DNA from 2 places in the Pedococcus soli genome. Region 1 is predicted to be linked to the other one. Evidence: predicted binding sites of a transcription regulator. Region 1 holds the regulator's gene; the other holds the start of a gene.
What was found. Region 1 encodes HspR, which represses chaperone genes until heat shock. Its sites were predicted from a motif close to AAGTTGAGTCNNNNNGACTCAACTT; they were not measured.
Positions count from the first base shown of each region.

Region 2: a site for HspR is predicted at 4,851-4,875, ahead of ACYVKF_RS06935 (ATP-dependent Clp protease ATP-binding subunit). Genes of this name have one in related genera too.

Region 1 is NZ_BAAGSF010000004.1:1,000,147-1,011,412, reverse strand. Features, by position in the region: gene ACYVKF_RS10820 (LppX_LprAFG lipoprotein) at 1-475, opposite strand, end outside; gene ACYVKF_RS10815 (C40 family peptidase) at 684-1,517, shown strand; gene ACYVKF_RS10810 (hypothetical protein) at 1,588-2,037, opposite strand; gene clpB (ATP-dependent chaperone ClpB) at 2,055-4,658, opposite strand; gene ACYVKF_RS10800 (ribonuclease E inhibitor RraB) at 4,786-5,061, opposite strand; gene ACYVKF_RS10795 (heat shock protein transcriptional repressor HspR) at 5,147-5,614, opposite strand; gene ACYVKF_RS10790 (DnaJ C-terminal domain-containing protein) at 5,621-6,643, opposite strand; gene grpE (nucleotide exchange factor GrpE) at 6,742-7,356, opposite strand; gene dnaK (molecular chaperone DnaK) at 7,353-9,251, opposite strand; gene ACYVKF_RS10775 (glycoside hydrolase family 65 protein) at 9,523-11,266, opposite strand, start outside.
Region 2 is NZ_BAAGSF010000004.1:189,684-200,949, reverse strand. Features, by position in the region: gene ACYVKF_RS06960 (DUF58 domain-containing protein) at 1-863, opposite strand, end outside; gene ACYVKF_RS06955 (AAA family ATPase) at 842-1,879, opposite strand; gene ACYVKF_RS06950 (S1C family serine protease) at 1,894-2,757, opposite strand; gene paaK (phenylacetate--CoA ligase PaaK) at 2,885-4,162, shown strand; gene ACYVKF_RS06940 (hypothetical protein) at 4,228-4,743, shown strand; gene ACYVKF_RS06935 (ATP-dependent Clp protease ATP-binding subunit) at 5,029-7,542, shown strand; gene ACYVKF_RS06930 (MarR family winged helix-turn-helix transcriptional regulator) at 7,638-8,096, opposite strand; gene ACYVKF_RS06925 (VOC family protein) at 8,161-8,529, shown strand; gene ACYVKF_RS06920 (DUF305 domain-containing protein) at 8,548-9,261, opposite strand; gene ACYVKF_RS06915 (LVIVD repeat-containing protein) at 9,410-10,774, shown strand; gene ACYVKF_RS06910 (LCP family protein) at 10,950-11,266, shown strand, end outside.

The DNA of each region.
Region 1 (11,266 bases):
CGTCGGCCCCGTCACGAACCGTCGACGCCTTCGCCGGGGTCTGCGTCTTCGTGATGAGCGCGGTGATGCCGGTGTCCTTGTTGAACAGCTGCGCGGGGTTCGGGGCGCCGTAGGTCGCGGGATCGATCTTGTTGAAGGTCGGGGTGAAGAACTTCATGTAGACGTCCTTCTCGACCGCGACCACCTCGACCGTCCCGGTGACGCCCTTGATCGAGGCGTTGAGCGTGCCCTGGAACGACGGCGGGGTGAACAGGCCCGTGCCCTTGGCTCCGGAGACGCCGACCGCCTTGCCGGGGAGCCCCGCCGACTCGAGGGTGAAGGTCACGGCGGGACTCTTCTCCAGCACCGCGCGGGCGGCCGCCAGCTGCTGGGCCGGCGGCTGCTCGGCCGCTGCCTTGTCCGCACCCCCGGAGCACGCGGTGAGCGCCAGGATCGAGACGAGTCCGGCGGCGGCGAGGGCAGGGGTGTGGCGCACAGGGCAACGGTAACCGCCACGACAGCGCCAGCCGGACGGGACGCGCAGACCCCGCCCGTTCGGTGGGTCCGCGCGCCGGGAGCGGGCGCCCGGGGAACCAGGGGAGGCGACTTTGGCGGGGACTGCTCCCCATGGTCAGGGCGACCCGCCGCTCCTAGCGTTCCGGTCGAGCCGGCACCGCGTCGGCCGACACCCGAGGGGGAACCACATGCAGCTTCTCAGCACCCGGCGTCGCCGACTGGCCACCGCCGCAGCCTCCGTCATCCTGGTCGGCGTCCCGCTGGTCGGGACCGTCGCGGCCCAGGCCGCGGGCAGCGCGACCGGCACGGTCAACACCAGCGGCGCCGCACTCAAGGTCCGCTCCGCACCCACCACCGCTTCTGGCGTCGTCGGCACCCGGGCCGACGGCGCGAAGATCACCATCACCTGCCAGACCTACGGCGAGAAGGTCTCCGGCACCTACGGCACCAGCAAGGTCTGGGACAAGCTCAAGGCCGGTGGCTACGTCAGTGACGCCTTCGTCAAGACCGGCTCCGACGGCCTCGTCGCCCCGCTCTGCGCCGGCACGACGACACCGCCCCCGGCGACCGGTCAGTCGGCGAAGGTCAAGGCCACCATCGCCGCAGCCAAGGGGATGCTCGGCAAGTACCCGTACTCCTGGGGTGGCGGCAACGCGAACGGCCCGACCCGCGGGATCTGCTGCAGCCCCAGCGGGATCGACGACCGCAACACGGTGGGCTTCGACTGCTCCGGCTTCATGGAGTACGTGTTCCACAAGGGCGCCGGCCTGACCCTGTCGAGCACCTCCCGCAGCCAGTACTCCGCCGGCCCGCGCGTCGCCATCTCCCAGCTCAAGGCCGGCGACATGGTGTTCTGGTCCAACTCGAGCAAGACGGCCTCCGGCATCCACCACGTCGCCCTCTACATCGGTGACGGCAAGATCGCCGAGGCCAACCGGGTGAGCGGCCCGGACATCCGCATCCGCTCCTTCTCCAGGAACGAGTCCGGTGTCATGCCCTACGTGGTGCGTCCGATCCGCTGATCCCACCCCACCAGGCAGGGGTATGGCGCGTGGTGACCACGCGCCATACCCCTGATCGTGTGCCGCTCGCTCAGCCGGGGGTGGCGGCGTGGCCGGCTCGCCCGTCGGTGCGGCGGTCGCTCTTCATCTCCGCCTCGAAGACGTGCCGGCGGCCGTCCATGAGCTCGTCGCGGACGACCTTCTCGAGCCGCTGGAAGTCGGCGTAGTAGCCGTCGTCGAACTCCTCGACGAGCTGGAACGTCCAGCGCCCCTGGATGAAGTTGCGGCCGACGAGCTCGGTCTCGAGGCGGTCGGCGAGGTCGCCGTGGCCCGCCTTGCGCAGCAGCTCGCACGCCTCGCCGAGGGCGAGGTCGGCCGACCCGGTGAGGCGGTGCAGGCCGTAGAGCCGGCCACGCACCTCCTCGATGGTCTCGAACGCCTCGCTCAGCTTGCCGACCGCCTCGACGGTCGCGTCGTCCACCCCGTCGGGGCGTCGGTCGAGACCGCGCTCCCCCGGGTTGCCCCGGTCGTCCTCGCTCATGGGCACAGTCTGCGGGCTCAGTCCTGGCCGCGCACGATGAGGTGGTCGGTCTCGGGGTCGCGGTCGATGACCACGGCCTCGCCGTCACGGACCTGCCCGGACAACACTGCCTTCGCGAGCCGGTCGCCGATCTCCTTCTGCACCAGCCGGCGCAGCGGACGGGCGCCGTAGGCCGGGTCGTAACCGGTGATCGCCAGCCACTCGCGAGCGGCAGGCGTCACCTCGAGGCTGATCCGGCGGTCGACGAGCCGACTCGCCAGCTCACGCACCTGCAGCTCGACGATGTGGGTGAGCTCCTCCGAGCTGAGGGGGTCGAAGATGACGACCTCGTCCAACCGGTTGAGGAACTCGGGCTTGAAGCTGGCCCGCACCACTCCCATGACGGCCTCACGCTTGGCCGACTCCTCCATCGTGGGGTCGACGAGGAACTGGCTGCCGAGGTTGCTGGTCATGACGAGGATGACGTTGCGGAAGTCGACAGTCCGGCCCTGGCCGTCGGTGAGCCGCCCGTCGTCGAGGACCTGCAGCAGGATGTCGAAGGTCTCGGGGTGCGCCTTCTCCACCTCGTCGAGGAGGACGACGGAGTAGGGGCGACGGCGGACCGCCTCGGTGAGCTGACCGCCCTCCTCGTACCCGACGTACCCGGGAGGCGCGCCGATGAGCCGGGCGACGGAGTGGCGTTCGGAGTACTCGCTCATGTCGATGCGGACCATGGCCCGCTCGTCGTCGAAGAGGAAGTCGGCCAGGCTCTTGGCGAGCTCGGTCTTGCCGACGCCGGTGGGTCCGAGGAACAGGAACGAGCCGGTGGGGCGGTGGGGATCCGACAGGCCCGCCCGCGACCGGCGGACCGCGTCGCTGACCGCCTCGACCGCCGCCCCCTGACCGATCAGCCGTGAACCGATGATCGACTCCATCGAGAGCAGCTTCTCGGTCTCGCCCTGGAGGAGCCGCCCGGCCGGGATGCCGGTCCACGCCGAGATGACCTCGGCGATGTCGTCGGCGCCGACGCGCTCCTTGACCATGAGCTCCTCGGGCTGGCCGCCACCCTCGCGCAGGGCGAGTGCGCGGCTGCCCTCGGCCTCCTGCGCGGTGACGAGGGCCTTCTCGAGGGCGGGGATGTCGCCGTAGAGCAGCTTGGACGCACCCTCGTAGTCACCCTCGCGCTGCAGGCGCTCGGCCTGGCTGCGGGCCTCGTCGATCTGGGACTTGAGGTCACCGACCCGGTTGAGCCCGGACTTCTCCGACTCCCAGCGGGCGTTGAGCGCCGCGAGCTCCTCGCTCTTGTCGGCGAGGTCCTTGCGCAGCCTCTCGAGGCGCTCGACCGAGGCGTCGTCGGTCTCGCGGGTGAGGTGCAGCTCCTCCATCCGCAGGCGGTCGACGGCACGACGCAACTGGTCGATCTCGACCGGAGAAGAGTCGATCTCCATGCGCAGCCGGGAAGCCGCCTCGTCGACGAGGTCGATGGCCTTGTCGGGGAGCTGGCGTCCGCTGATGTAGCGGTCGGACAGGCTGGCCGCCGCGACGAGCGCGGCGTCCTCGATCTCCACCTTGTGGTGCGCCTCGTACCGCTCCTTGAGCCCGCGCAGGATCGCGATGGTGTCCTCGACGCTCGGCTCGCCCACGAAGACCTGCTGGAACCGGCGCTCGAGGGCCGGGTCCTTCTCGATGTGCTGGCGGTACTCGTCGAGCGTCGTCGCCCCGACCAGCCGGAGCTCACCACGGGCCAGCAGCGGCTTGAGCATGTTGCCGGCGTCCATGGCGCCCTCGCCCGAGGCTCCGGCACCGACGACCGTGTGCAGCTCGTCGATGAACGTCACGACCTGTCCGTCGCTCGCCTTGATCTCCTCGAGGACGGCCTTGAGCCGCTCCTCGAACTCACCCCGGTACTTCGCGCCGGCCACCATCGCCGCCAGGTCGAGGCTGATCAACCGCTTGTCGCGCAACGACTCCGGCACGTCGCCGTCGACGATGCGCTGGGCCAGCCCCTCGACGACGGCGGTCTTGCCGACACCGGGCTCACCGATGAGGACCGGGTTGTTCTTCGTCCGCCGCGACAGCACCTGCACGACCCGGCGGATCTCCGAGTCGCGACCGATGACCGGGTCGAGCTTGCCGTCCCGGGCCGCCTGGGTGAGGTCGGCGCCGTACTTCTCCAGCGCCTCCCCGCCCTCGACGGGCGTCTCGCTGCTGACCTTGCGGCCAGCCCGCAGGGCGTCGATCTTCGCCTCCATGTCCTTCGCCCCGCGCTTCTCGATCGCGGCGAGGTGACCGGTCTCGGCGAGCGCCAGCAGGAGGATGTCGCCGGCGAGGTAGGTGTCGCCCTTGGCGCGCATGAGGGTGTCGGCCTGCTGGAGGACGGCGACCGCCTCGCGACCGAAGGTCGGCGGCTGGGTGGCACCGGTCGTCGTGGGCAGGGTGCGCAGACGGGCGTCGGCCTGACCCAGCACGTGACCGGCCCCGGTGCCGGCGGCCTGGAGGAGGACGTCGGCCTGCGCGGTCTCGAGCTGGACCAGGGCGCTGGTGAGGTGGTCGGGGGTGATCTCGGGGTGGCCGGCGGACTGCGCCGCACGCTGGGCGAGCGCGAGGGCCTCGGCGACCTTGGCGGTGGGCTTCAGATCCATGCCTGGGTGCTCCTGGTGGTTCGGTCTGACTGTTCTTCGGAGACAACCGCTCCAAAGTTGAGTCTATTCCGCTCAACCTTGTGCTGCACAGGCCCTTCGTCCCGCCTTCCTGCGCCGGCCATGTGGACTACAGCACGCGCGGCGTCGGCTCGGGGTCGTACCAGCCGCCACGGTCGTCGGCCAGCGCCTGGAACCGGTCGCGCAGCCCACCCTCGACCGGCCCCGACTCGTCGGCGACCATCTCCTCCACGACGTGCACGGCCCACTCGTGGGCCTCGGAGTCGTCCTCGCCGGCCAGCGCCTCCCGGACGACCCGCACCCCGCTGAACCCCTCTTCGGTCAGCTCGGCGGCGACCTCGTCGGCGGTGTCACGGTCGGGGAAGACCAACAGGTGCTCGCTCACAGGCCCGAGTATGCCGCGTGCCCCCACCGCCGTGATGCGCCGCCGCCACGACGCGCCCAGCACGTTTGCAACGCGGTCCGTCCGCTCAGCTGCGGTGGCTGGGTCGCCAGACCACGAGGGCCTGGGAACGGCCGCTGCGGGGGCGCTCCCCCGCCCGGACCGCGATCACGTCGCCGGTCGGCCCGACGGCGAACACCCGCGAGCCGAACGTGCCGCGGGTCGCGACCCGCAACCCAGCCACCTCGTCGGTGAGCTCCCGGACCCGGGAACGCAGCATCTCGACCTGGTGCTCGAGCTCGAGGATGCGCTGGATGCCCGCGAGGCTGATGCCCTCCTCCTGGGAGAGCCGCTGCACCTCACGCAGCAGCGCCACGTCACGCCCGGAGTAGCGGCGGCCGCCACCGCGGGTGCGCGACGGGCTGACGATGCCGAGCCGGTCGTACTGCCGCAGGGTCTGCGCGTGCATCCCCGCGAGGGTGGCCGCCACCGAGATGACGAAGACGGGCGCGTCGTCGTCAGGCGAGAAGCCGGAGCCCGGGACCACGGGAACCACGACGGGTCACCGTCCCGCGTTCTCGAAGAGCTCGGCGCGCGGGTCGTGCCCCTCGTCCTGCGACCGCAGGGTCTCCACCGCCTCACGGGCCTCGTCGGAGAGCCGTTGCGGCACCACGACGACGACGCGGGCCATCAGGTCACCGGGCGTGCCCTTGACCTGGACCCCGCGGCCCTTGACCCGCAGCACCCGACCGCTCGGGGTGCCCGGCGCGATGCGGACCTTGACCGGGTCGCCGGTGAGGGTCGGCACCGAGACGGTCGCACCCAGGGCGGCCTCGGCGAACGTCACCGGCAGGTCCAGCGTGAGGTTGTCGCCGTCCCTGCTGAAGACCGGGTGCTTCTCCACCGAGATGGTCAGGATGAGGTCGCCGTTGTCGGCCCCGCGGTCGCCGGGCTGGCCCTTGCCGCGCAGCCGGATCTTCTGGCCGTCCTTGACGCCGGCCGGGATCCGCGTGGTGATCTGGCCCCCGCCGGTGACGCCCAGGGTGACGGTGGAACCCGCGACGGCGTCACGGAAGGACAGGCTGGTGCGGGCCGTCAGGTCGCCGCCCTTGCGCGGCCCGGTCGGTGCCCGGAAACCGGCACTGCCGCCATACGTCTGGCCGGCAGCGCCACCGCCCCCGAACATGCCGAAGAGGTCCTCGAGGTTGGGCTGGCCCCCGCCACCGCCGGTGGAGTAGCGGACGCGCTGGCCGCCCCCACCACCGCCGAACATCGACGAGAACACGTCGTCGAACCCGCCGCCACCGGCAGCCCCACCGGGGCCACCCGCGGTGAAGCGGGCCCCGCCGCGGGCCATCTGGCGCACGGCGTCGTACTCCCGGCGCTTCTCGGGGTCGGACAGCACCGAGTTGGCCTCGCCGATGTCCTTGAACCGCTGCTCCGCGGCCGCGTCCCCGGGGTTCTGGTCGGGGTGGTGCTTGCGGGCGAGCTTGCGGTAGGCCTTCTTGATCGCCGCGTCGTCAGCATCCTGGGGGACGCCGAGGATGGCGTAGAAGTCCTTCTCGAACCAGTCCTGGCTGGCCATGTCCGGGTCCTCCTCTCAGCAGTCGGTGGCGGTGGGCGGAAGCCCGGGGACAGGTGTCGTCCCGGGCTCCCGCGCCGTGTCGTGCAGTCTGGCCTCGGTCACTCGGGGTCCGCCACGGCGACACGCGCCGCGCGCAGGACCTGCTCGCCGGCGCGGTAGCCGGGCTGGAGCACCTGGACCACGGTGGTCGACCCGGTCGAGGCGACCGAACCGTCCTGCGGCCAGGCCGTGTGCATCAGCGCCTCGTGCAGGGAGGGGTCGAACTCCTCGCCCACGGCGCCGTACCGCTCGAGCCCGAACTTGCCCAGGGTGGTCTCGAGCTTGTCCGCGATCGAGGAGAACGGGCCGCCCTCGAGGTCGCCGTGCTCGCGGGCCGCGTGGATGTCGTCGAGGACCGGCAGCAGCGCCTCGATGACGGACCGGGCGGCGCGCTCCTGCACGACCGCACGGTCGCGGTCGACGCGACGCTTGTAGTTGACGTACTCCGCCTGGAGGCGCTGCAGGTCGACCAGCCGCTCCGCCGCGAGGGCGGTGTCGGGGTGGCCTTCTGCGGCGCCCTCGGGCTGGTCGTCCGAGGCGTCGGAGGCCTGGGCGCCCGACTCCTGCACCACGTCACCCTCGAGCGGGGACGCCTCGGGGGCGGTGGGCCCGGCCTGCTGGCCGGCGCCCACCTCCTCCTCGGTGCCCTGGGGCCAGGAGCTGCGCTCCGTCACTTCTTCTCCTCGTCGTCCTCGACGACCTCGGCGTCCACGACGTCGTCGTCGGACGAGGCGTCGCCGGCCGGGGCGCCGTCGCCGGAGCCCGCACCGTCACCGGCGGTGCCGGCCTGGTCGGACTCGGCCGCGGCGGCATACATCGCCGTGCCCAGCTTCTGGGACTCCTCGGAGAGCTTCGACGACTTCGCCGAGATGTCCTCGGGGGTGGCACCCGAGTCGGCCTTGAGGGCCTCCTTGAGGTCCGCGAGGGCGGCGTCGACGTCGCCACGGCCGTCGGCCGGGATCTTGTCGGCGCTGTCGGTGAGGAACTTCTCCGTCGAGTAGACGAGCTGCTCGGCGGTGTTGCGGGCCTCGGTCTCTTCGCGGCGCTTCTTGTCCTCGTCCGCGTGGGCCTCCGCCTCCTTGATCATCCGCTCGATGTCCTCCTTGGCGAGGGCAGACCCACCGGAGATGGTGATCTTCTGCTCCGCACCGGTGCCACGGTCCTTGGCGGAGACGTTGACGATGCCGTTGGCGTCGATGTCGAACGTCACCTCGACCTGGGGCACACCACGGGGGGCCGGCGCGATGCCACTGAGCTCGAAGGTGCCGAGCTGCTTGTTGTGCTGGGCGATCTCGCGCTCACCCTGGAACACCTGGATGAGGACGCTCGGCTGGTTGTCCTCGGCGGTGGAGAACACCTCGGAGCGCTTGGTCGGGATCGCGGTGTTGCGCTCGATGAGCTTGGTGAACAGGCCACCCTTGGTCTCGATGCCCAGGCTCAGCGGCGTGACGTCGATGAGGAGGACGTCCTTGCGCTCACCCTTGAGGACACCGGCCTGCAGGGACGCACCGACGGCGACGACCTCGTCCGGGTTGACGCCCTTGTTGGGCTCCTTGCCACCGGTGAGCTCCTTGACGAGGGTGCTCACGGCGGGCATGCGGGTCGAGCCACCGACGAGGACCACGTGGTCGATCTCGGACAGGGAGATGCCGGCGTCCTTGATGACGTTCTGGAACGGCTGCTTGGTCCGGTCGAGGAGGTCCTTGGTGAGCTGCTCGAACTGGGCGCGGCTCATGGTCTCCTCGAGGTGGATCGGGCCGTTCTCCGACATCGAGAGGTACTGAAGGGAGATGTTGGTGCTCGTCGAGGACGAGAGCTCCTTCTTGGCCTGCTCCGCCGCGTCGCGCAGACGCTGCATGGCGATCTTGTCCTTGGACAGGTCGACACCGGAGGTGTTCTTCACGGTGGTGAGCAGGTGGGACACGATGCGCTCGTCCCAGTCGTCGCCACCGAGCTTGTTGTCACCGCTGGTGGAGCGGACCTGGATGGTGGAGAAGCCGTCCTCCGGGTCCTTGCCGACCTCGAGGAGGGACACGTCGAAGGTGCCGCCACCGAGGTCGAAGACGAGGATGAGCTCGTCCTCCTTGCCCTTGTCGAGGCCGTACGCGAGGGCCGCGGCGGTGGGCTCGTTGATGATGCGCAGGACGTTGAGGCCCGCGATCTCACCGGCCTCCTTGGTGGCCTGGCGCTCGTGGTCGTCGAAGTACGCGGGGACGGTGATGACGGCGTCGGTCACGTCTTCCCCGAGGTAGGACTCGGCGTCGCGCTTGAGCTTCTGCAGGATGCGGGCGCTGATCTCCTGGGCGGTGTACGTCTTGCCGTCGATCTCGGGGGACTTCCAGTCCGTGCCGATGTGGCGCTTGACCGACCGGATGGTGCGGTCGACGTTGGTGACGGCCTGGCGCTTGGCGATCTCGCCGACCAGGACCTCACCGCCCTTGGAGAACGCGACGACGGACGGGGTCGTGCGACCGCCCTCCGCGTTCGCGATGATGGTCGGCTCGCCGCCCTCGAGGACGGCGACAGCCGAGTTGGTGGTTCCGAGGTCGATGCCGACCGCACGTGCCATGGGGATGCTCCTGTGGTGCTGGGGAATGGGTACCGGGTTGAGTTGCCTCCACTCAAGTTAGGACGACGTCCCGGTGGGTGCAAATCCGAGCACCCAAACTTGAGTTCATCAGGCTCAACTTCGTGCGTGCAGACTTTGTTCCCGCCCGTATGCCGCCGGGGGCCGGCACCGCGTCGGCCACGGGTTCGCGTGGTGGTGCGCTGGCGGCACACCCCCGGCAGGCCCCCCGACACGACGAAGCGGGGTCGGGGTCGGACGTCCGGCGGCCGGGTCAGCCGGGCTTGTTGTCGTCGGTGCGCTTGCGGCTGCGCGGGTCGGGGACGCCGGCGGTGTAGACCATCTCGTGCTCGTCGCCGCGGCCCACGACCGGCATGCTGCCGAGCTCCCGCGTGATCACGGGGCCCTGGTCCTCGAGCGCGACGACGGTGGGTTCACCCGGGTCGACCCGGACCCGCTCGCCGCGCACGACGAACTCGAGCCCGTCGCCCTCCACGAGGGTGAACGCGATCTGGTCCGGAAGGATCTCCACCCGCACCCGGTTGCCGCGCACGCGCAGCCGGAACTCCAGCCGCGGCCAGCTCGCCGGCAGGCGCGGGTCGAAGGTCAGCGTGCCGTTGTGGTCGCGCATGCCGCCGAACCCGTAGACGGTGGCGTTCCAGACACCGCCGCAGGAGGCGATGTGGACGCCGTCGGCGGCGTTGCGGTGCAGGTCCGCGAGGTCGACGTAGAGCCCGGAGTGGAAGTACCGCAGGGCGAGGTCCTGGTAGCCCACCTCCGCGGCGATGATCGACTGCACGACCGCCGAGAGCGTCGAGTCGCCCGTCGTGATCGGGTCGTAGTACTCGAAGTCGGCGCGCTTCTCCTCCACGGTGAACAGGTCGCCCTGCAGGAAGAGCGCGGCGACGACGTCGGCCTGCTTGAGGACCTGGAACCGGTAGATCACCAGCGGGTGGTAGTGCAGCAGCAGGGGTCGCTTGTCCGGTGGCGTCGCCGCGAGGTCCCACACCTCTCGCTCGAGGAAGTGCTGGTCCTGGGGGTGCACGCCCATCGCCTCGTCGTAGGGGATGTGCATCCCCTCGGCACAGTGCCGCCACTCCTCGATCTCGGCGTCGTCCACCTCGAGCCGCGCCATCATGCGGGCGAAGTCGTTCGGTCGCCGTTCGCGCAGGATGTCCGACCACCGGGCGGCCTGGCGCAGGTTGTCACGCGCCATGACGTTGGTGAAGAGGTTGTTGTTGACGACCGTCGTGTACTCGTCCGGACCGGTCACCCCGTGGATGTGGAAGCGAGGCTCCTTGCGCCCCAACCAGAACCCGAGGTCGGCCCACATCCGCGCGGTCTCGACCAGGACGTCGATCCCCTCGCGCATCATGAAGTCCTCGTCACCGCTGGCGCTGACGTACTTCGAGAGGGCGTAGGCGATGTCGGCGTTGATGTGGAACTGCGCGGTGCCCGCGGCGTAGTAGGCCGAGGCCTCCTCGCCGTTGATGGTGCGCCACGGGAAGGCCGCACCGGACTGCGACAGCTCGCGCGCACGACGCCGTGCGGCCGGGAGCATCTGGTAGCGGAACCGCAGCGCACCGCGAGCCATCCACGGCGAGGTGTAGCTGAGGAACGGCAGCACGTACGTCTCGGTGTCCCAGAAGTAGTGGCCCTCGTACCCCGAGCCCGTGACGCCCTTGGCCGGGATGCCGGCCTGCTCCACGCGACCCGAGGCCTGCGCGAGCTGGAACAGGTTCCACCGGATCGCCTGCTGCACGTCGGGGTGTCCGTCGACCACGACGTCCGAGTCCGCCCAGAACCGGTCCATCCAGCGCCGCTGCTCGGCGAACAGCTCCTCGACACCGGCCTCCCGCGCGCGGTCGAGGGTGCGCCGGCCGCGGTCGACCAGCTCGCGCACGGGCACCCCGCGCGAGGAGTGGTATGCCGAGACCTTGGTGATCGTGATCGGCACGCCTTCCTTGGCGGTGACCCGGTAGACCTTCTTGGCCAGGTCCTCCTCGGCGTGCGCCAGC
Region 2 (11,266 bases), 810 kb from region 1:
CGTTCTGCGGCCAGGACCGCCAGGCGCTCGCGGAAGACCGGGTCGTCGGTGTCGACGAAGATCTGTTCTCCCGTCTCGGAGTCCTCGACGTAGACCATCCCCACCGCCGGCAGCTCGGACTCGCGCGGGTCGACGACCTGGATGGCGACGACGTCGTGCCGTCGGGCCAGCAGCGACAGGTGCTTCTCCCACCCCGGCTGGGTGATGAAGTCGGAGACGATGACCAGCAGCGAACGTCGACGCGCCAGGCCGAGGGCGGCGCGCAGCAGCACCGACAGGTCGGTGGTCCCGGGGGTGGCCGGTTCCTCCGTGTGGGACCGGCCCCAGCGGCGGCCGGTGCGACCGGTGCGTGAGACGGGGGCGGCCGGCGGTGGGCGCAGCAGGGCCTGGGCGATCCGCAGGACCTGGTTGCGTCCCTGGCCGGGAGGGATGGTCGCGATGGTGCCGTCGAACAGGGCCGCGCCGATCCGGTTGCCGCCGCGGGACAGGACGTGGGCCAGGGTGGTGGCGACCTCGGCGAGCACGAGCGACTTCTGCCGGTCGACGGGGCCGAACCCCATGGACGCGGTGCGGTCGAGCAGCAGCCAGCAGGTGACCTCGCGGTCCTCGATGTACTCGCGCACGTACGGGGTGTCCATCCGCGCGGTGACGTTCCAGTCGATGTGGCGCAGGTCGTCGCCGGGGGCGTACTCCCGAAGGTCGGTGAAGTCGACACCGGACCCGCGGAACAGCGTGCGGTAGTCGCCCTGCAACCGGCCGTCGAGCCGGCGGATGACGCGCCACTCCAACCGCCGCAGCAGTCGCTCGGCGGTGAGCGGGGAGGCCGTGGCCCCCGGCTCGGTCAGCGTGGCCCGGCGGTCCACGGTGCCTCGGTCTGCTGGGGGCGGCGGTCCCGGAGCGGGACGTCGGGCATGGAGACGGCGCGCAGGATGGGCTCGAGCAGGTCGTCCGGTCCGATGCCCTCGGCCAGGGCCTCGTAGGACAGGACGAGGCGGTGCCGCATCACGTCGAACGCGAGGTCGCGCACGTCCTGGGGTCGGGCGAAGTCGCGACCACGCAGGAACGACAACGCCTTGCCCGCGAGGACGAGGTTGATGGATGCGCGCGGGCTGGCCCCGAACGACAGGTACCTGGCCAGCTCGGGCAGCCCGACCGACGCCGGGTTGCGGGTCGCGCCGACGAGCCGCACCGCGTACTCGATGACCGCGGGGTCGACGTAGACCGCGTCTGCCTGCTGCTGGTACTCCACGAGCCGCTCCGGGTCGAGGACCCGCTGGGTCGGTTCGAGCCGCGTGGTCATCCGCTCGACGACGACGAACTCCTCCGAGGGCGTGGGGTACCCGATGACCGTCTTGAGCATGAACCGGTCGACCTGCGCCTCCGGCAACGCGTAGGTGCCCTCGGACTCGATGGGGTTCTGGGTCGCCATGACCAGGAAGGGGTTCGGGGCCTTGAAGGTCTCGCGGCCGATCGTCACCTGGCGTTCCTGCATCACCTCGAGCAGCGCGCTCTGGACCTTCGCCGGCGCGCGGTTGATCTCGTCGGCGAGGACGAGGTTGGCGAACACCGGCCCGAGGGAGACCTGGAACTCGCCCTCCTTCTGGTTGTAGATCCGCGTGCCGATGACGTCGGCCGGCACGAGGTCGGGGGTGAACTGGATCCGCTGGAACTCCCCACCGATCGCCTCCGCCAGCGTCTTGACCGCCATCGTCTTGGCCAGCCCGGGGACGCCCTCGACGAGGAGGTGTCCACGCGCGAGGAGGGCGACGAGCATCCGCTCCACCAGCAGGTCCTGCCCGACGATGGTCTTCTTCACCTCGTAGAGCGCCTGCTCCAGCGGGTGCTGCGGGCGACCGGGCTGCGGGCGGTGCGGGTCCATGGGCTCTCCTGGGTTCACTGCGGCGGGCTGCCGGCGACGCCGCCGGCCGTGGCGATGGGAACGGCGAATCCGATGCCCACGAAGAAGTTCTGCTCGGACGGGTTGGCCAGCCCGGTGACGATGCCGATGACCTGTCCGTCGCGGTTGAGCAGCGGGCCACCGGAGTTGCCGGGGTTCACCGCGGCGTCGAACTGGATCAACCCCTTGAGGGTCTGTCCGGAGCCGACGCTGATCGAGCGGTCCAGCGCCGACACGAGGCCGCCGCTCAGGGACTGGGTGAGGCCGAGGGGGTGGCCGAGGGGGAAGACCTCGTCGCCGACCTGCGCACCCCCGCCCAGGACGGCGGGGACCACGACCTGGGGCAGCGTGTCCGGCGTCAGGACGGCGGTGTCGCTGGCCGCTTCCTGCTCCTTGATCGAGGCGCTGGCCCGGGTGCCGTCGGTGAACCGAACGCGGATGGTGTCCGCACCGTCGACGACGTGCAGGGCGGTGAGGATGGTGCCCTCGGCGCTGACCACCACCCCCGCTCCCGTGCCGTTCTGGGATCCCTTGGCACCCACACCCGTGGTGGTGATGGTGACCAGCGAGGGCAGGGCGGCCCGGTAGGCCGTCGCCGCGTCGGTGGGGGCCTTGCGGGCGTTCTCCTGCGCGTCGGCGATGCCCTTCTCGACCTGCTTCTGGACGTCTGCCTGCGTCAGGGGAGGGACGTCCGGTCCGCGGGTGAGGGCGAAGCCCGTGCCGGCGGCCACGACCACGGCCAGCACCGCGGCGAGGACGATCCAGCGGCGGGCCGGACGGGACCGGCCGGCAGGCGGAGCCACGTCGCTCACCGGTCCCGAGGGGGTGTCGACGACCAGCGGCGACTGCACCCGGTCCACCTTGGCGAGCGTACGTCCGATCCCCGGTGGGCGACACCGGCATCCGGCATTCACGGGAAACTCTCAGGTTCGGGGGCCGTGGGCCGCTGCACGCCACTGCGCGGGTGGCAGTGCGAGGATCGCTGCCATGGACAACGTCGTCTCGTCGGTGGAGGAGCTGCGCGCCCAGCAGCTGGAACGGCTGCGCTGGAGCCTGCGTCATGCCTATGACCACGTCCCGCACTACCGCGGGGCCTTCAACGCCGCCGGGGTGCACCCCGACGACGTCCACGAGCTCGCCGACCTCTCCCGCTTCCCGTTCACGGCCAAGGCCGACCTGCGCGACAACTACCCCTTCGGCATGTTCGCGGTGCCGCGGGAGCAGGTCTCGCGCATCCACGCCTCGAGCGGCACGACGGGCAAGCCCACCGTCGTCGGCTACACCCGCGAGGACATCGACACCTGGGCCGAGGTGATGGCCCGCTCGATCGAGGCCGCCGGCGGCCGTCCGGGCGACATGGTCCACATCGCCTACGGCTACGGCCTGTTCACCGGTGGCATCGGTGCGCACTACGGCGCCGAGCGGCTCGGCTGCACCGTCGTGCCGGTCAGCGGCGGCATGACCGAGCGCCAGGTCCAGCTCATCCAGGACTTCAGGCCCCGCATCATCATGGTCACGCCCTCCTACTTCCTCGCGATCCTCGACGAGATGGAGGCCCAGGGCATCGACCCGAAGGACACCTCGCTGGAGATCGGCATCTTCGGCGCCGAACCCTGGACGGAGCAGATGCGCGAGGAGGTCCAGCGCCGTAGCAACCTCCGGGCGGTCGACATCTACGGGCTGTCCGAGGTCATGGGCCCGGGCGTCTCGCAGGAGTCGGGGCAGACGCAGGACGGGCTGCACGTCTGGGAGGACCACTTCTACCCCGAGGTCGTCGACCCGATCACGGGCGAGGTGCTCCCGGACGGCGAGGAGGGTGAGCTCGTCTTCACGTCGTTGACCAAGCAGGCGATGCCGGTGGTCCGCTACCGCACCCGCGACCTCACCACCCTCCTGCCCGGCACGGCCTACCCGCAGTTCCGCAGGATGGCCAAGATCACCGGGCGCAGCGACGACATGATGATCGTCCGTGGGGTCAACGTCTTCCCGTCGCAGATCGAGGAGCACCTGCTCGCCATCGAGGGGCTGACCCCCCACTACCTGTGCGTGCTCACCAGGCCCGGACGCATGGACGAGCTGACCGTCCAGGTGGAGTCGGCGCACCCGACCGACGAGGCCGCCCGCGCGGCGATGGCCTCCGCACTGCGTTCGCGCGTGAAGGACCACGTCGGCGTGACGATCGCCGTCGAGGTGCTCGCGCCCCACGCGCTCGAGCGCTCCCTGGGCAAGGCCAAGCGGATCAGCGACCGTCGCGACCTGCGCTGAGCCGAACCGTTCGCCCTGAGCGGACACGTCTGGTGGCGTGGTTGTAACGGTGTAATCATCATTACATGACTACCAAGACCACAGCAGAAGCATGGCTTGCCGGGCGGCTCCCCGCCGACTGGTTCACCGGGCCCGTCGAGGTCACCCGTGACCGCGACGAGCTCGTCATCGTCGGCACCCTGGCCGAGCCCGCCCTCGAGACGGACGCCGACGACACCACCGCCCGCGAGATCGCCGCGCGCGGCCGCATCACCTCCTTCCGGGAGGACACCCGCGAACGCCGCATCGAGATCGCCCGCGAGCTCGAGCACCTCTCCGGCCGCAAGGTCTCCTGGGGCGTTCGGGTCGGCGACACCGAGGCGATGTTCACCCACCTCGCGGCTCCGGTGATGACGCGGCTGCGCCAGCCGGAGCGCCGGGTCCTCGACACGCTCGTCGAGGCCGGCGTCGCCAAGTCGCGTTCCGAGGCCCTCGCCTGGTGCGTCCGCCTGGTCGGGGAGAAGTCCGACAGCTGGCTCGCCGAGCTGCGGACCGCGATGGAGCACGTGGACGAGGTCCGGAAGAAGGGTCCGGGGGCCTGATCACCCACCACCCGGGAGGTATGGCGCGGGGCCGGTCGCGCGCCATACCCAGCCCGGAAGGGCCCGAGGGGGCCTCGACCACGCCCGGAGTCCGTCCGCCCACGGCGAACATGAGCCGACCCGGCTCAGGGTGGGGAACAGGCGGCCACGCACGGGCGTTCCCCGAACAAGCACCACGAGCAGGCTGGAACCGTCCCGATCAGGTATCGGTCGGCGGAAGGCGCGCGCGGGGCGCGTGTCGCACGGATAGCATCGAGGATGACTCGATAGGCAGGAGCAGAAGAGATGTTTGAACGGTTCACCGACCGGGCCCGTCGGGTTGTGGTGCTCGCGCAGGAAGAGGCGCGCATGCTCAACCACAACTACATCGGCACGGAGCACATCCTGCTCGGCCTCATCCACGAGGGTGAAGGCGTCGCCTCCAAGGCTCTGGAGAGCCTCGGTATCTCGTTGGAGTCGGTCCGCGAGCAGGTCCAGGAGATCATCGGCCAGGGCCAGCAGGCCCCGAGTGGACACATCCCCTTCACGCCGCGGGCGAAGAAGGTCCTCGAGCTCAGCCTCCGCGAGGCGCTGCAGCTCGGCCACAACTACATCGGCACCGAGCACATCCTGCTCGGGCTCATCCGCGAGGGTGAGGGCGTTGCCGCGCAGGTCCTCGTCAAGCTCGGGGCCGACCTCAACCGGGTGCGCCAGCAGGTCATCCAGCTGATCTCGGGCTACCAGGGCAAGGAGGGCCAGGCCACCGGCGTCGGCGGCGGCGTCCAGCAGGAGGGCACCCCCGCAGGGTCGCTCGTGCTCGACCAGTTCGGCCGCAACCTGACGATGGCCGCCCGGGAGGGCAAGCTCGACCCGGTCATCGGGCGCGAGAAGGAGATCGAGCGGGTCATGCAGGTGCTGTCCCGCCGCACCAAGAACAACCCGGTGCTCATCGGTGAGCCCGGCGTCGGCAAGACCGCCGTCGTCGAGGGCCTCGCCCAGGACATCGTCAAGGGCGAGGTGCCCGAGACCCTCAAGGACAAGCAGCTCTACACCCTCGACCTCGGCGCGCTCGTGGCCGGCAGCCGCTACCGCGGTGACTTCGAGGAGCGGCTGAAGAAGGTCCTCAAGGAGATCCGCACCCGCGGCGACATCATCCTGTTCATCGACGAGATCCACACCCTCGTGGGTGCGGGTGCCGCCGAGGGAGCGATCGACGCCGCCAGCATCCTCAAGCCGATGCTGGCCCGTGGCGAGCTCCAGACCATCGGGGCCACGACGCTCGACGAGTACCGCAAGCACATCGAGAAGGACTCGGCGCTCGAGCGTCGTTTCCAGCCGATCCAGGTCGCCGAGCCCACGCTCAGCCACGCGATCGAGATCCTCAAGGGCCTGCGCGACCGCTACGAGGCGCACCACCGCGTGTCCATCACGGACGCTGCGCTGGTCTCCGCGGCCAACCTCGCCGACCGCTACATCAACGACCGGTTCCTCCCGGACAAGGCGATCGACCTCATCGACGAGGCGGGCGCGCGGTTGCGCATCCGCCGGATGACCGCACCGCCGGACCTGCGCGAGTTCGACGACAAGATCGCCGCCGTGCGCCTGGAGAAGGAGTCGGCCATCGACGGCCAGGACTTCGAGAAGGCCGCCAGCCTGCGCGACGACGAGAAGAAGCTGCTCGCCCAGAAGGCCGAGCGCGAGTCGCAGTGGAAGTCCGGCGACATGGACGTCGTGGCCGAGGTCGACGAGGAGCTCATCGCCGAGGTCCTGGCTGCCAGCACCGGCATCCCGGTCTTCAAGCTCACCGAGGAGGAGTCCTCGCGACTGCTCCACATGGAGGACGAGCTGCACAAGCGCGTGGTCGGCATGGACGACGCCATCAAGGCGATGTCCCAGGCGATCCGGCGCACCCGCGCCGGTCTGAAGGACCCGCGTCGTCCCGGTGGCTCGTTCATCTTCGCCGGTCCGACCGGTGTCGGTAAGACCGAGCTGGCCAAGACGCTCGCCGAGTTCCTCTTCGGCGACGAGGACAGCCTGATCCAGCTCGACATGTCGGAGTTCTCCGAGAAGCACACCGTGTCGCGGCTGTTCGGTTCGCCTCCCGGCTACGTCGGCTACGAAGAGGGCGGGCAGCTCACCGAGAAGGTGCGCCGCAAGCCGTTCTCCGTGGTGCTGTTCGACGAGGTCGAGAAGGCCCACCCGGACATCTTCAACTCGCTGCTGCAGGTGCTGGAGGACGGCCGCCTCACCGACTCCCAGGGTCGGATGGTCGACTTCAAGAACACCGTCATCATCATGACGACCAACCTGGGCACACGGGACATCTCGAAGGGTTCGCTGGGCTTCTCGGCGGGCGCGGAGACCCGCAGCGACTACGACCGGATGAAGAACAAGGTCACGGACGAGCTCAAGCAGCACTTCCGCCCCGAGTTCCTCAACCGCGTCGACGACATCATCGTCTTCCCCCAGCTCACGCAGGACGAGATCGTGCAGATCGTCGACCTCGAGATCGCCAAGCTGGACAAGCGCCTCAAGGACAAGGACATGGGCATCGAGCTCACGACCGAGGCCAAGAACGCGCTGGCGAAGAAGGGCTACGACCCCGTGCTCGGTGCGCGACCGCTGCGTCGCACCATCCAGCGCGAGATCGAGGACGTGCTGTCCGAGAAGATCCTCTACGGCGAGCTCAAGGCCGGCGAGCTGGTGCTCGTCAACGCCGAGGGCGAGGGCAAGTCGGCGACGTTCACCTTCGTCGGCACCCCGCACCCGAGCGGGATCGAGCTCCCGATCGTCGAGACCGTGGGCGACTCCTCGGAGTGACCACCGGTATGGCGCGCGGGTGACCTCGCGCCATACCCACCGCCAGAGGGCGGCACCCCCACGGGTGCCGCCCTCTCGTGCTGCCGGGGCCTCGCCTAGCTGTCGGCGCCCTCGGCCCGCAGGGAGCGGGTCATCTGCGCCAGGAGGGCGAAGGCCTGGGCGCGCTCCACTGGGCTAAGGTCGGCCACCATCCTGACCTCGACGTCGCGGACCGCGGCCGAGGCCTTGGCGAGGATCCTGCGTCCCCGGGGTGTCAGGCGGGTGGGGAGCGCCTTGCCGACGGCCGCCTCGGTCGCCCTGGTGACGTGGCCGATGCGCTCCAGGTGCTGCAGCAGCACGTTCATCGACTGCCGGGTGACGAAGGCGCCCCGCGCGAGCTCGGAGTTCGACAGGCCCGGGCGCTGGGCCAGGAGCTCGAGGCACGAGTAGTGCGTCACCGTCATGTCCAGCGGGCGCAGCACCGCCTCCATGGCTTGCCGCAGGGCACTGGAAGCCTCCTTGAGGAGGTAGCCGAGGGAGGTCTCGAGGTCGATGCCGGCGTCACCTTGACTCATGTCAGCATTCTGACATACATTCTCGCGTGTCAGAAGACTGACACACACGAACCGAGGAGCACCCATGCCTGTCACCGGCCCTGACTTCATCTCCCTGCAGGCGCGCGACCTCGCCGCCTCGCGGGCGTTCTACGAGCGATACCTGGGCTTGGTGCGTGCAGAAGTCGGCCCGCCGCACGCCGTCGTCTTCGCCACCGAGCCCATCGCCTTCGCCCTGCGCGACCTCGTCCCCGGCACCGATCTCGAGTCGGTGGCCCAGCCCGGCATCGGTGCGGCCATCTGGCTGCGCGCCACCGGGGTGCAGGACATCCACGACGCGCTCGTCGCCGACGGCCACCCCATCGTGTCGGCGCCGGTCGACGGGCCCTTCGGCAGGACGTTCACCCTGGCCGACCCGGATGGCTACCACATCACGCTCCACGACCGCGGGTGAGCCGCCGTTTGGGTCGGGTCAGGTGAGGCGGTCGAGCATCTCGCGCATGTAGCCGATCTGGACGGACTGGGTCACGTGGATCTCGTCGCCCAGCTGGGTGACCACGTCGTCGGTGCCGTCGCGGTGCTGCTGGACCACCATGGCGAGGGCGCCCTCGTGGTGGGCGGTCATGAGCCGCAGCCAGAGCGTGTCCGCCTCCGGGCCGCTCGCGTCGGCGAGCTGCGCGAGCTGGGCAGGGGTGGCCATGCCGGGCATGCCGCGGTGGTGCGAGGAGGCCGCGCCGGCCTCGGGATTGGCCGCCTGCGGGGGAACGGTCTGGTCCCTGTCCTCCAGCCACTTGGCCATCGCGTCGATCTCCGGGCGCTGCTCGTCGGCGATGCGCGCCGCGAGGGACTTCACCTGCGTGTCGGCGAGGCGGTCCCTGACGAGGGAGACCATGACGATCGCCTGGGCGTGGTGGACGATCATGTCCTGCATGAAGCGGACGTCCGCCTCGAGGGGCTCGCCCCTGGTCGTCGGGAGGGCTGCCGACCCCGTGAGGGAGGCGTTGGGCTCGCCGGGGGATCCCGGCTGGAGCACCGGGGCGGTGGGGGACGTCGCGGTCGTGGTCGGCGGGGCCGGGTCCGGGGAGCACCCGGACACGAGCAGCGCCAACCCGACGGACAGCCCTGCGACGACACGGATGCCGGGCGTCCGGGCACGGCGAAGAGCCTCGTGGTGCTCGTTCCTCATCGCCTCACCCTAACCGGAATTTTTTACCGGAAGCAGGGCAAAGCACCCTTGAGATGCGCACCCGAACCCGGGCAGGGTGGACGGATCGTCATGATTCCGACGCTGAAGGGGCGCCGGAACGGACGCCTCTACGGCAGGAGCCTGCGAGATGAGAATGCGTCACACGGTGCTGGCCACCGCTGCCGCGCTCGCCCTCACGATCCCAGCGACTGCGGCCTACGCCGCGGACGGGGTCGGCAAGTCCGGCACCCAGCTGGGACCGGACGAGATCGGGCGCAGCGCCAACGTCGAACACCTGATCAACCTCCCGAGCAGCGGCCCCCTCGCGGGCGCGACCGGGACCGACATCGCCTTCCAGGACGACATGGCGTTCGTCGGCAACTACAACGGGTTCGTCATCTACGACGTGAAGAAGCCCGAGAAGCCCCGCATGGTCGCCCAGGTGAGCTGCCCGGGCTCCCAGAACGACGTCACGGTCTCGGGCAACCTGCTCTACCTGTCCACCGACTCCTCACGATCGGACGACTCGTGCACCTCGGTGCCGCAGTCCGCGACGATCAAGGAGTCGTGGGAGGGCATGAAGATCTTCGACATCTCGGACGTGCGCAACCCGAGGTACATCAAGTCGGTCGAGACGGCGTGCGGTTCGCACACGCACTCGCTCATCCCCGGCAAGAAGACCGACTACCTCTACGTCTCGAGCTACTCGCCCAGCGAGACCTTCCCGGACTGCAAGCCGCCGCACGACTCGATCTCGATCATCGCGGTGCCGAAGAAGGCGCCGACGAAGGCCGCGGTCGTGGCCGAGCCCAACCTGTTCCCCGACGGCGGCTACACCAACACCTCCGGTTGCCACGACATCACCGTCAACCCGGCCCGGGGCATCGCGGCCGGTGCCTGCATGGGTGACGGCATCATCATGGACATCACGAACCCGGTGGCGCCCAAGGTCATCGACCGCGTCAGGGACACGACGAACTTCGCCTTCTGGCACTCGGCGACGTTCAACAACGACGCCACCAAGGTCGTCTTCACCGACGAGCTCGGCGGCGGCGGTGCGGCCACCTGCAACGCGGCCATCGGCCCGAACCGTGGCGCGAACGGCATCTACGACCTGGGCAAGGACCGCACGCTGACGTTCCGCTCGTACTACAAGATCCCGCGGCACCAGTTCGACTCCGAGAACTGCGTGGCCCACAACGGCTCGCTCATCCCGGTCAAGGGCCGCGACGTCATGGTGCAGTCCTGGTACATGGGCGGCACGAGCTTCTGGGACTTCACCGACAGCTCGAACCCCAGGGAGATCGGGTACTTCGAGCGGGGCCCGGCCGGCCCGGCCGGTGGTGGGGGCGGCACGTGGTCCTCCTACTACTACAACGGCCACGTCTACTCCTCCGACCTCGGCAAGGGGTTCGACGTCCTGCGCATCACGGACAAGTCCCTGAGCAAGGCGGCCAAGGTCAAGATGGACCAGCTCAACGTCCAGACCCAGCCGATCTACAAGGTCAAGTAGCCCGGCCGCACGACCCCGCCGGCGCGCGCCCGGCGGACCGGGTGGCCCGGACCCCGACGGGTCCGGGCCACCTCACTGTGCGCTCGCACCCGTCATACCGGTGCGCGGCGGTGGGGGACGCGCGGGGGGTGAGTGGTGCACACCGGGTATGGCGCCGCGACGTACCCTGTTGCGCGTGGTTCCTCCCCTCGTGCGTGACTCCCTGCCCGGTCTCTCCCTCTTCCGTCGTCCCGTGCCCCGTCGCTCCCTGCTGCTCGGCCTGCTCGGCGCACCGTTGACGCTCGCGGCGTGCACGAAGGACGAGAAGAAGGCGGCAGCCCCCTCGTCGTCCTCGACCGCCGCAGCTCCACCGGCGCCCGCCAAGCCCGCCGCGACCGGCAAGGGTCTGCCGGCGGACCTGCTCGCCGTGATGACCAAGGTCTACCTCGGCGGAACGGTGCCGGCGTCCGGGGCGGTGGCCACGGCGCTGTCCAAGCGCAAGCCGGGCACCAA